Regions from separate parts of the Stenotrophomonas sp. Y-13 genome, predicted to be linked through region 1. Evidence: riboswitches for the same ligand, from Rfam matches in the RefSeq annotation. Region 1 holds a riboswitch; the other holds the start of a gene.
The links. A riboswitch is a leader RNA that binds a small molecule or an ion and turns the genes downstream of it on or off. The one in region 1 is predicted to bind thiamine pyrophosphate.
Positions count from the first base shown of each region.

Region 2: it holds a riboswitch for thiamine pyrophosphate, as region 1 does, so the genes downstream of both, thiC (phosphomethylpyrimidine synthase ThiC) here and ACJ7VY_RS14040 (TonB-dependent siderophore receptor) in region 1, are expected to answer to the same signal.

Region 1 covers NZ_CP176501.1:3,111,982-3,115,384, reverse strand. Annotated here, with positions in the region: gene ACJ7VY_RS14040 (TonB-dependent siderophore receptor) at 1-1,650, opposite strand, end outside; TPP riboswitch at 1,721-1,817, opposite strand; gene ACJ7VY_RS14035 (GrpB family protein) at 2,136-2,672, opposite strand; gene ACJ7VY_RS14030 (hypothetical protein) at 2,735-3,022, opposite strand.
Region 2 covers NZ_CP176501.1:2,883,407-2,886,809, forward strand. Annotated here, with positions in the region: gene thiC (phosphomethylpyrimidine synthase ThiC) at 1-1,796, opposite strand, end outside; TPP riboswitch at 1,899-2,000, opposite strand; gene ACJ7VY_RS13055 (BCCT family transporter) at 2,276-3,403, shown strand, end outside.

The DNA of each region.
Region 1 (3,403 bases):
CGGCCGGCTGATGCGGAACAGCGCCGCGCCCAGGGTCAGCGCGTCGGTGGGCGTGTACTTGGCGCCCACTTCCAGCTGGCGTGACAGCACCGACGGCAGGAAGCTGCCTTCGTTGCTGGTCCAGAACGGCGCTTCCTCGCCCAGGGCGATGCCGCGCACGTAGCTGGCGTACAGGTTGAGCTGCGGGTTGGCACTCCAGATCAGCGCGGTCTGCGGCAGGAAGTGCGACACCCGGCTGTCGCGCTCGGGGTTGCCGCGCTTGTCCCAGGCGCGCTCGTCCAGGCGCACGAAGCGGCCGCCGGCGAGCCACTGCCAGTTGTCGGCCAGCTGCATGCGGTCCAGCACGAACAGCGCCTTCTGGCGGCTGTCCACGCGCCGCACGGAGGGGCCCGGCTGCAGCGGCGAGGGCTCGAACTGCGGCACCGCGGGGTCATGGATGTTGCCGGTGCCGACGTATGCGTTGACGTTGCGGCGCTTGTCCACGCTGCGGTGGAAGTAGTCGGCGCCAAGCACCAGCTGGTGCCCGACCGCGCCGGTGGCGAAGCGGCCGCGCAGTTCGGCGCGCAGCTGCTGGTTGCGGCGGGTGTCGTCGGGGCTGCGGTAGTCGTAGATGTCGTAGTCGCCGTTGGGCGCGAAGTAGTTGCCCGGCACGCTGCCATCCCAGCAGGCTTCGGCGTAGTAGCAGCCGTAGGCGAAGGCGACGTTGTCGTCGATCACCGAGCGGCTGTGGCTGGCCGACACGCGCGACTGCCACGCCGGGCTGAAATCGTAGGTGTGCAGTGCGCTGAGGTTGGTGCTGTCGATGCCCACCGGCTTCTGCCAGCGCTGGTAGCCCAGCATTTGCGTGCGGTCCACGTGCTGCGGCAGCGCGCTGGCGCCCAGCAGCTGGTAGCCCGAGGCCGAGCGCTGCGCGCTGGTCTGGTAGCTGGCGTCCACCTCCAGCTTGCCGCGTTCGCCGATCAGCCAGTCGGTGGCCAGCGCGTAGAAGTTGCGGCGGCCGTCGGCATGGTCGATGTAGGAGTGGCTGTTGTCCCAGGCGGCGTTGAAGCGCACGCCGATGCGTGGCGTCAGCCAGTGGCCCATGTCGATGGCGGCGTAGCGCGAGCCTTCGGCGTCGGTGCCCAGGGTGACGTTGCGCACCTCGGCCGGGCGCTTGCCGACGTAGTTGATGACGCCACCCGGGGCGATCACCCCGGCGGCCAGCCCGGCCTCGCCCTTGAGGATTTCCACCTGCTGCACGTTCTCCAGCGCCAGCCGCTGTTCGCCGGCGATGCTCAGGCCGTTGAAGCGGTAGCCGGTGGCGGTGTCCAGCGCGAAGCCGCGAATGGCGACGTTCTGGTAGTAGCCCACCGGCGCGTAGCTGTCGCCCAGCGAGGCATCGTTGTCGGCCAGCTCGGACAGCGTGCGCACCACGCGGCGGTCGAGCAGCCCGCGGTCCAGCACGCTGATCGAGGCCGGGGTGTTCTTCCAGTCGCCACTGCCGAAGCTGTTGGACTGCGGCTCCTTTGCGCCGGGTTGTTTGGCCTGTACGCGCACGGCAGCCAGCTCGGTGGGCGAGCGCTCGGCGGCGGTGTCCAGGGCGTGCGCGTGCAGCGGCAGGGCCGCGGCCAGCGCGGCGGTCAACAGCGAAAGGGAGGGGCAGCGGTTCATTCGTTTCGTCATCAGCCGTGGGGGGAGACGAAGCGAAGGCGCGCACGCGCGACCGGCCACGAAGGCGGTGTGCCTGCTGCTCAAAGCTCCCTACGCCGGTGCAAACCGGATCAGGTTCCAAGGGACTCTCTCAGCCTGGACAAGCCCAGGCACCCCCGCTTCAGGCGCGTATTTGACCACAAAAGCCGCGGCTTGGCCCGTGGGTGGGTTTGGGGGCGCTTGCGCGCATGGGGCCTCGCATCTCGTAGATGCGGGGCTCGCCCCGCATGGAGCCTTCCCGGCGAAGCCCCTTACGTGCTGCCAAGGAGCCGGAAAGCTCTGCCATCGGACTGGACGCCGCCGCCAGCGAGTTGGACGCAGTAGAAGCGCTCAGACGGACTACGGGTTTGGTCACCGGCAGAAATCGGCCAGAAGCCGACGTTCAACGTTTGACATGAGAGGCGTTTGGAGGCTGTAGGCCGGAAAGCATTCTCTCGATGGAAGGGTTAGGCGGCTCGTGACACGGCTTGAACGAAGTGCGCCTTGGCATCTGTATATGCCTCTCTGTCTTGTGAATGCTCGGTAGTCATTTGGACCTTGAGCTTTTCGTACTTTGCTGCGAGGTCAGGATCGGCGCGCAGCGCATTCCGGAACTTGAGGCGCTCACTCCAAACAGGCCCCGCGTGAACGACAACATGCAGATGATGAGTGCGGTGGCCGTTGGCCCAACGCATGAACCACTTGCGATCTGTGAGTGACCGGTTGAACTCAGCGGATGTGGTGTAGCCGGATTTGCACAGAACTTCGCCAATCGACTCTGCAACTTCCATTGATGCCACGCCAGCAAGGATGTCGATGATGGGCTTGGCCATCAACCCTGGAACTGACGTGCTGCCGATGTGCTGGATGTCGATGATCGTGCCGGGCAGCAGTGCATGAAGTCGTTGGCGCTCTTCTTCGTAAAGAGACGGCCAAGCTGAGTTGTACGCGCAGAGTTTGACTTCTTCGTTGATCGCCGCTACGAGGGACTCTTGCTCATCCATTGCACGCCGCCTAACTCCGGAATTAAGCCGCGCCGCGAAGCGGCGTCGGCCTGAGTGAATTGTTAGCTGCTATTGCCGGAAGGCAACTGCTTGTCATACCAGGCTTCTGAATGTACGTCTTTCTTAGCCGCGGCTATCAAGGACTCTAGCTGCGCAACGGCTATACGAACAGGACGGCCACATACTGTCAGCTCTAGTGCCAGTGACTCATCCGCCGGATCAGCTACAAAGCTCGCGAAGTAATGTTTTTCCCCGGAGATATCACAAGAGAGCTCAAGCTGCATTCCCTCCCCATGCATCCCGGCCCATTGGGTACTGATTGTTGGATAAGACACTGAATTGTTGGTCATAACAGCTAACGCCTGAATTAGGCCGCGCCGCGAAGCGGCGTCGGCCTGAATGAATTGCTAGGTGGCAAGGCTAGCAAGTGCAAACACAAAAGCAACCGAGCCTGCGCCAAGTAAACCGTAGGTAGCCCAGAGAGGCATGCCCTGACCAAATGAGAAGGCAACGTATCCCGCCCGCGGGTCTCTCCCGGAGAGGATAGACACTATGAAGATGGCCAGAAGTGGCAAAACAGACGCGAGGCCGAAACCAAGCCCGAGTGGTCGCCAGTCGGTGTTGTCGAAGCCGCCGATCCGATACAGGGCGACACCGAAGATAAGGCCGAGAAAGAAGAGAGTGTTGGCCGTCCAGATAGCAGGACGATGTTGCCGAAGAAGCGCGTCGCG
Region 2 (3,403 bases), 230 kb from region 1:
GCGTCCAACCCGCGTTCGGCCGCGTAGTCGCGCACGTCCTGGGTGATCTTCATCGAGCAGAAATGCGGGCCGCACATCGAGCAGAAGTGGGCGAGCTTGTGCGCCTCCTTCGGCAGCGTCTCGTCGTGGAACTCCCTGGCCTTGTCCGGATCCAGGCCGAGGTGGAACTGGTCCTCCCAGCGGAACTCGAAGCGCGCCTTGCTCAGCGCGTTGTCGCGCACCTGCGCACCGGGATGGCCCTTGGCGAGATCGGCCGCGTGCGCGGCGATCTTGTAGGCCATGATGCCGTCGCGCACGTCCTGGCGATTGGGCAGGCCCAGGTGCTCCTTCGGCGTGACGTAGCAGAGCATCGCGGTGCCGTACCAGCCGATCATCGCCGCGCCGATCGCGCTGGTGATGTGGTCGTAGCCCGGCGCGATGTCGGTGGTCAGCGGCCCGAGCGTGTAGAACGGCGCCTCGCCGCACTCGCGCAGCTGCTTGTCCATGTTCTCCCTGATCAACTGCATCGGCACGTGGCCCGGGCCTTCGATCATGGTCTGCACGTCGTGCTTCCACGCGATCTTCGTCAGCTCGCCCAGCGTCTCCAGCTCGCCGAACTGGGCCGCGTCGTTGGCGTCGGCGATGCAGCCCGGGCGCAGGCCGTCGCCGAGCGAGAAGGCCACGTCATAGGCCTTCATGATTTCGCAGATCTCCTCGAAGTGGGTGTAGAGGAAGTTCTCCCGGTGGTGCGCCAGGCACCACTTGGCCATGATCGAGCCACCGCGCGACACGATGCCGGTGGTGCGCGCGGCGGTGAGCGGTACGTAGCGCAGCAGCACGCCGGCGTGGATGGTGAAGTAGTCCACGCCCTGCTCCGCCTGCTCGACCAGGGTGTCGCGGAACATTTCCCAGGTCAGTTCCTCGGCGCGGCCATCGACCTTCTCCAGCGCCTGGTAGATCGGCACGGTGCCGATCGGCACCGGCGAATTGCGGATGATCCATTCGCGGGTTTCGTGGATGTGCTTGCCGGTGGACAGGTCCATCACCGTGTCGGCGCCCCAGCGGATCGCCCAGACCAGCTTCTCCACTTCCTCGGCGATGCCCGAGGACACCGCGCTGTTGCCGATGTTGGCGTTGATCTTGGTGAGGAAGTTGCGGCCGATGATCATCGGCTCGCATTCCGGATGATTGATGTTGCACGGCAGGATCGCGCGGCCGCGGGCGATTTCGTCGCGTACGAATTCGGCGGTGATGCGGGGCGCCAAGGCGGCGCCGAAGTGCTCGCCCGGGTGTTGCTTCAGCAGCTGCGCGTCGCGCACCTCGTCCAGCCGCTGGTTCTCGCGGATCGCGACGAACTCCATTTCCGGGGTGACGATGCCACGCCGCGCGTAGTGCATCTGGGTGACGTTGGCACCGGCGCGCGCACGCCGCGGCAGGCTGCGCGCGGGGAAGCGCACCGCCTCCAGCGCCGGGTCGCACGCGCGGCCACGGCCGAACGTCGAACCCAGCTGGGCCAGGCATTCGCTGTCGCCGCGTTCCTCGATCCATGCGCGGCGCAATGCCGGCAACCCGGCGCACAGGTCGATGCGCGCGTCCGGGTCGGTGTAGGGGCCGGACGTGTCGTAGACCGTGACCGGCGGGTTGTGCTCGCCCCCGAACAGGGTCGGCGTGCGGGTCAGCGCGATCTCGCGCATCGGCACCCGCAGGTCCGGGCGCGAGCCGGGCACGTGGATCCTGCGCGAGCCGGGGATCGGCTGCGTGAGCGATCCGGAGAGTTGCTGTGCCTGCTGCTGCAGGGCGGAAAGCGGTGCATTCATCGGGCGTCGTCCTGTTGGAGGCCCACGCGGATGCACGGGCCGGACGAAGCGAAGGCGCGCCGCCACCGGCGCATGGACGCAGCCTGGGCAGGCGTCCACGCACGGCAACATTGCGAAGCTTCCCTACGCCGGTATCAACCGGATCAGGTTCCAAGGGACTGTCTCAACCGTGGCGCCAACGCCGCGGTACCCCCGCTTCGGGCGGCATTAGAACACGAAGCGGCCGGCCGGGTGGAACGCGCGGCCGGCACGCCACCGGCGCGGGCCGCGTGGCGGCGACGCGGCGGGCACTAACGGATTCGTGACGTCGGGTTCAGTAGGATGCGCCGCTGCCGCCGCCAGGCGGCCCCGTGCCGCCATGCCGGCCTCCCTCCTTCCGTGTCCGCGGGCAACCGGTTACGCCATGACCGGCGCCGCGGCGACCGGTTCCGCTGCAAGCCCTGGCTCGCCCCCCATCCCCAGATCGGAGAAGCTCCTCCATGGTGTTTCGTGTTTCCATCGCGCTGGTCGCCGCCCTGGTGCTGCTGGCCGGCATCGCCCCCGGCCCCTTCAACGACGTGGTGCAGGCCGTGCTGGTCGACGTCGTGCGCAGCGTCGGCTGGCTGTACCTGCTGATCGTGTTCCTGACGCTGACCTTCCTGCTGTACTTGGCGTTCGGCCGTTTCGGCAACCTGCGCATCGGCGGCGAGGACGCCGAGCCGGACTTCTCGCGCGCCAGCTGGCTGGCGATGCTGTTCGCCACCGGCATGGGCATCGGCCTGGTGTTCTGGGGCGCGGCCGAGCCGATCTCGCATTTCTCCAAGCCGCCCGAGGGGCTGCCGCCGCAGAGCGTGGACGCGGCGCGCGCGGCGATGCGCTACGCCTTCTTCCACTGGGGCCTGCACCCGTGGGCGATCTACGCCCTGATCGGGCTGGCGATGGCATGGTTCCAGTACAACCGCAACGGCCGCGGCCTGATCAGCGACATGCTGCAGCCGCTGATCGGACGCCACCACCGCGGTGCCATCGGCCACGCGGTCAACATCGCCGCGGTGGTGGCCACCGCGATCGGCGTGGCCACCACGCTGGGCTTCGGCACCATCCAGATCGCCGCCGGACTGCAGCGCGTGTTCGGCCTTACCGCCAGCGTGTCGGTGCAGCTGGGCATCATCGCCATCGCCTTCGTGCTGTACATGGCCTCGACCCTGAGCGGCGTGGACCGTGGCATCAAGTGGCTGTCCAACTGCAACCTGCTGCTGGCCGCGCTGCTGCTGGCCGCGGTGCTGGTGCTGGGGCCGACCGGCTTCATCTTCGACACCTTCACCACCACCCTCGGCGCCTACCTCAACCAGCTGGTGACCATGAGCCTGCGCATGTCGCCGTTCTCGGGCAGCACGTGGGTGGCGGACTGGACGATCTTCTACTGGGCCTGGTGGATCGCCTGGGCGCCGTTCGTGGGCGCGTTCATCGCCCGCGTGTCGCGCGGGCGCAGCGTGCGCGAGTTCGTGGTCGGCGTGGTGCTGGCGCCGACGCTGCTTGGTTTCGTGTGGTTCTCGGTGTTCGGCGGCAGTGCGCTGTGGGCGCAGATCAGCGGCCACGCCGACCTGCTGCAGGCGCTGGGCAACGGC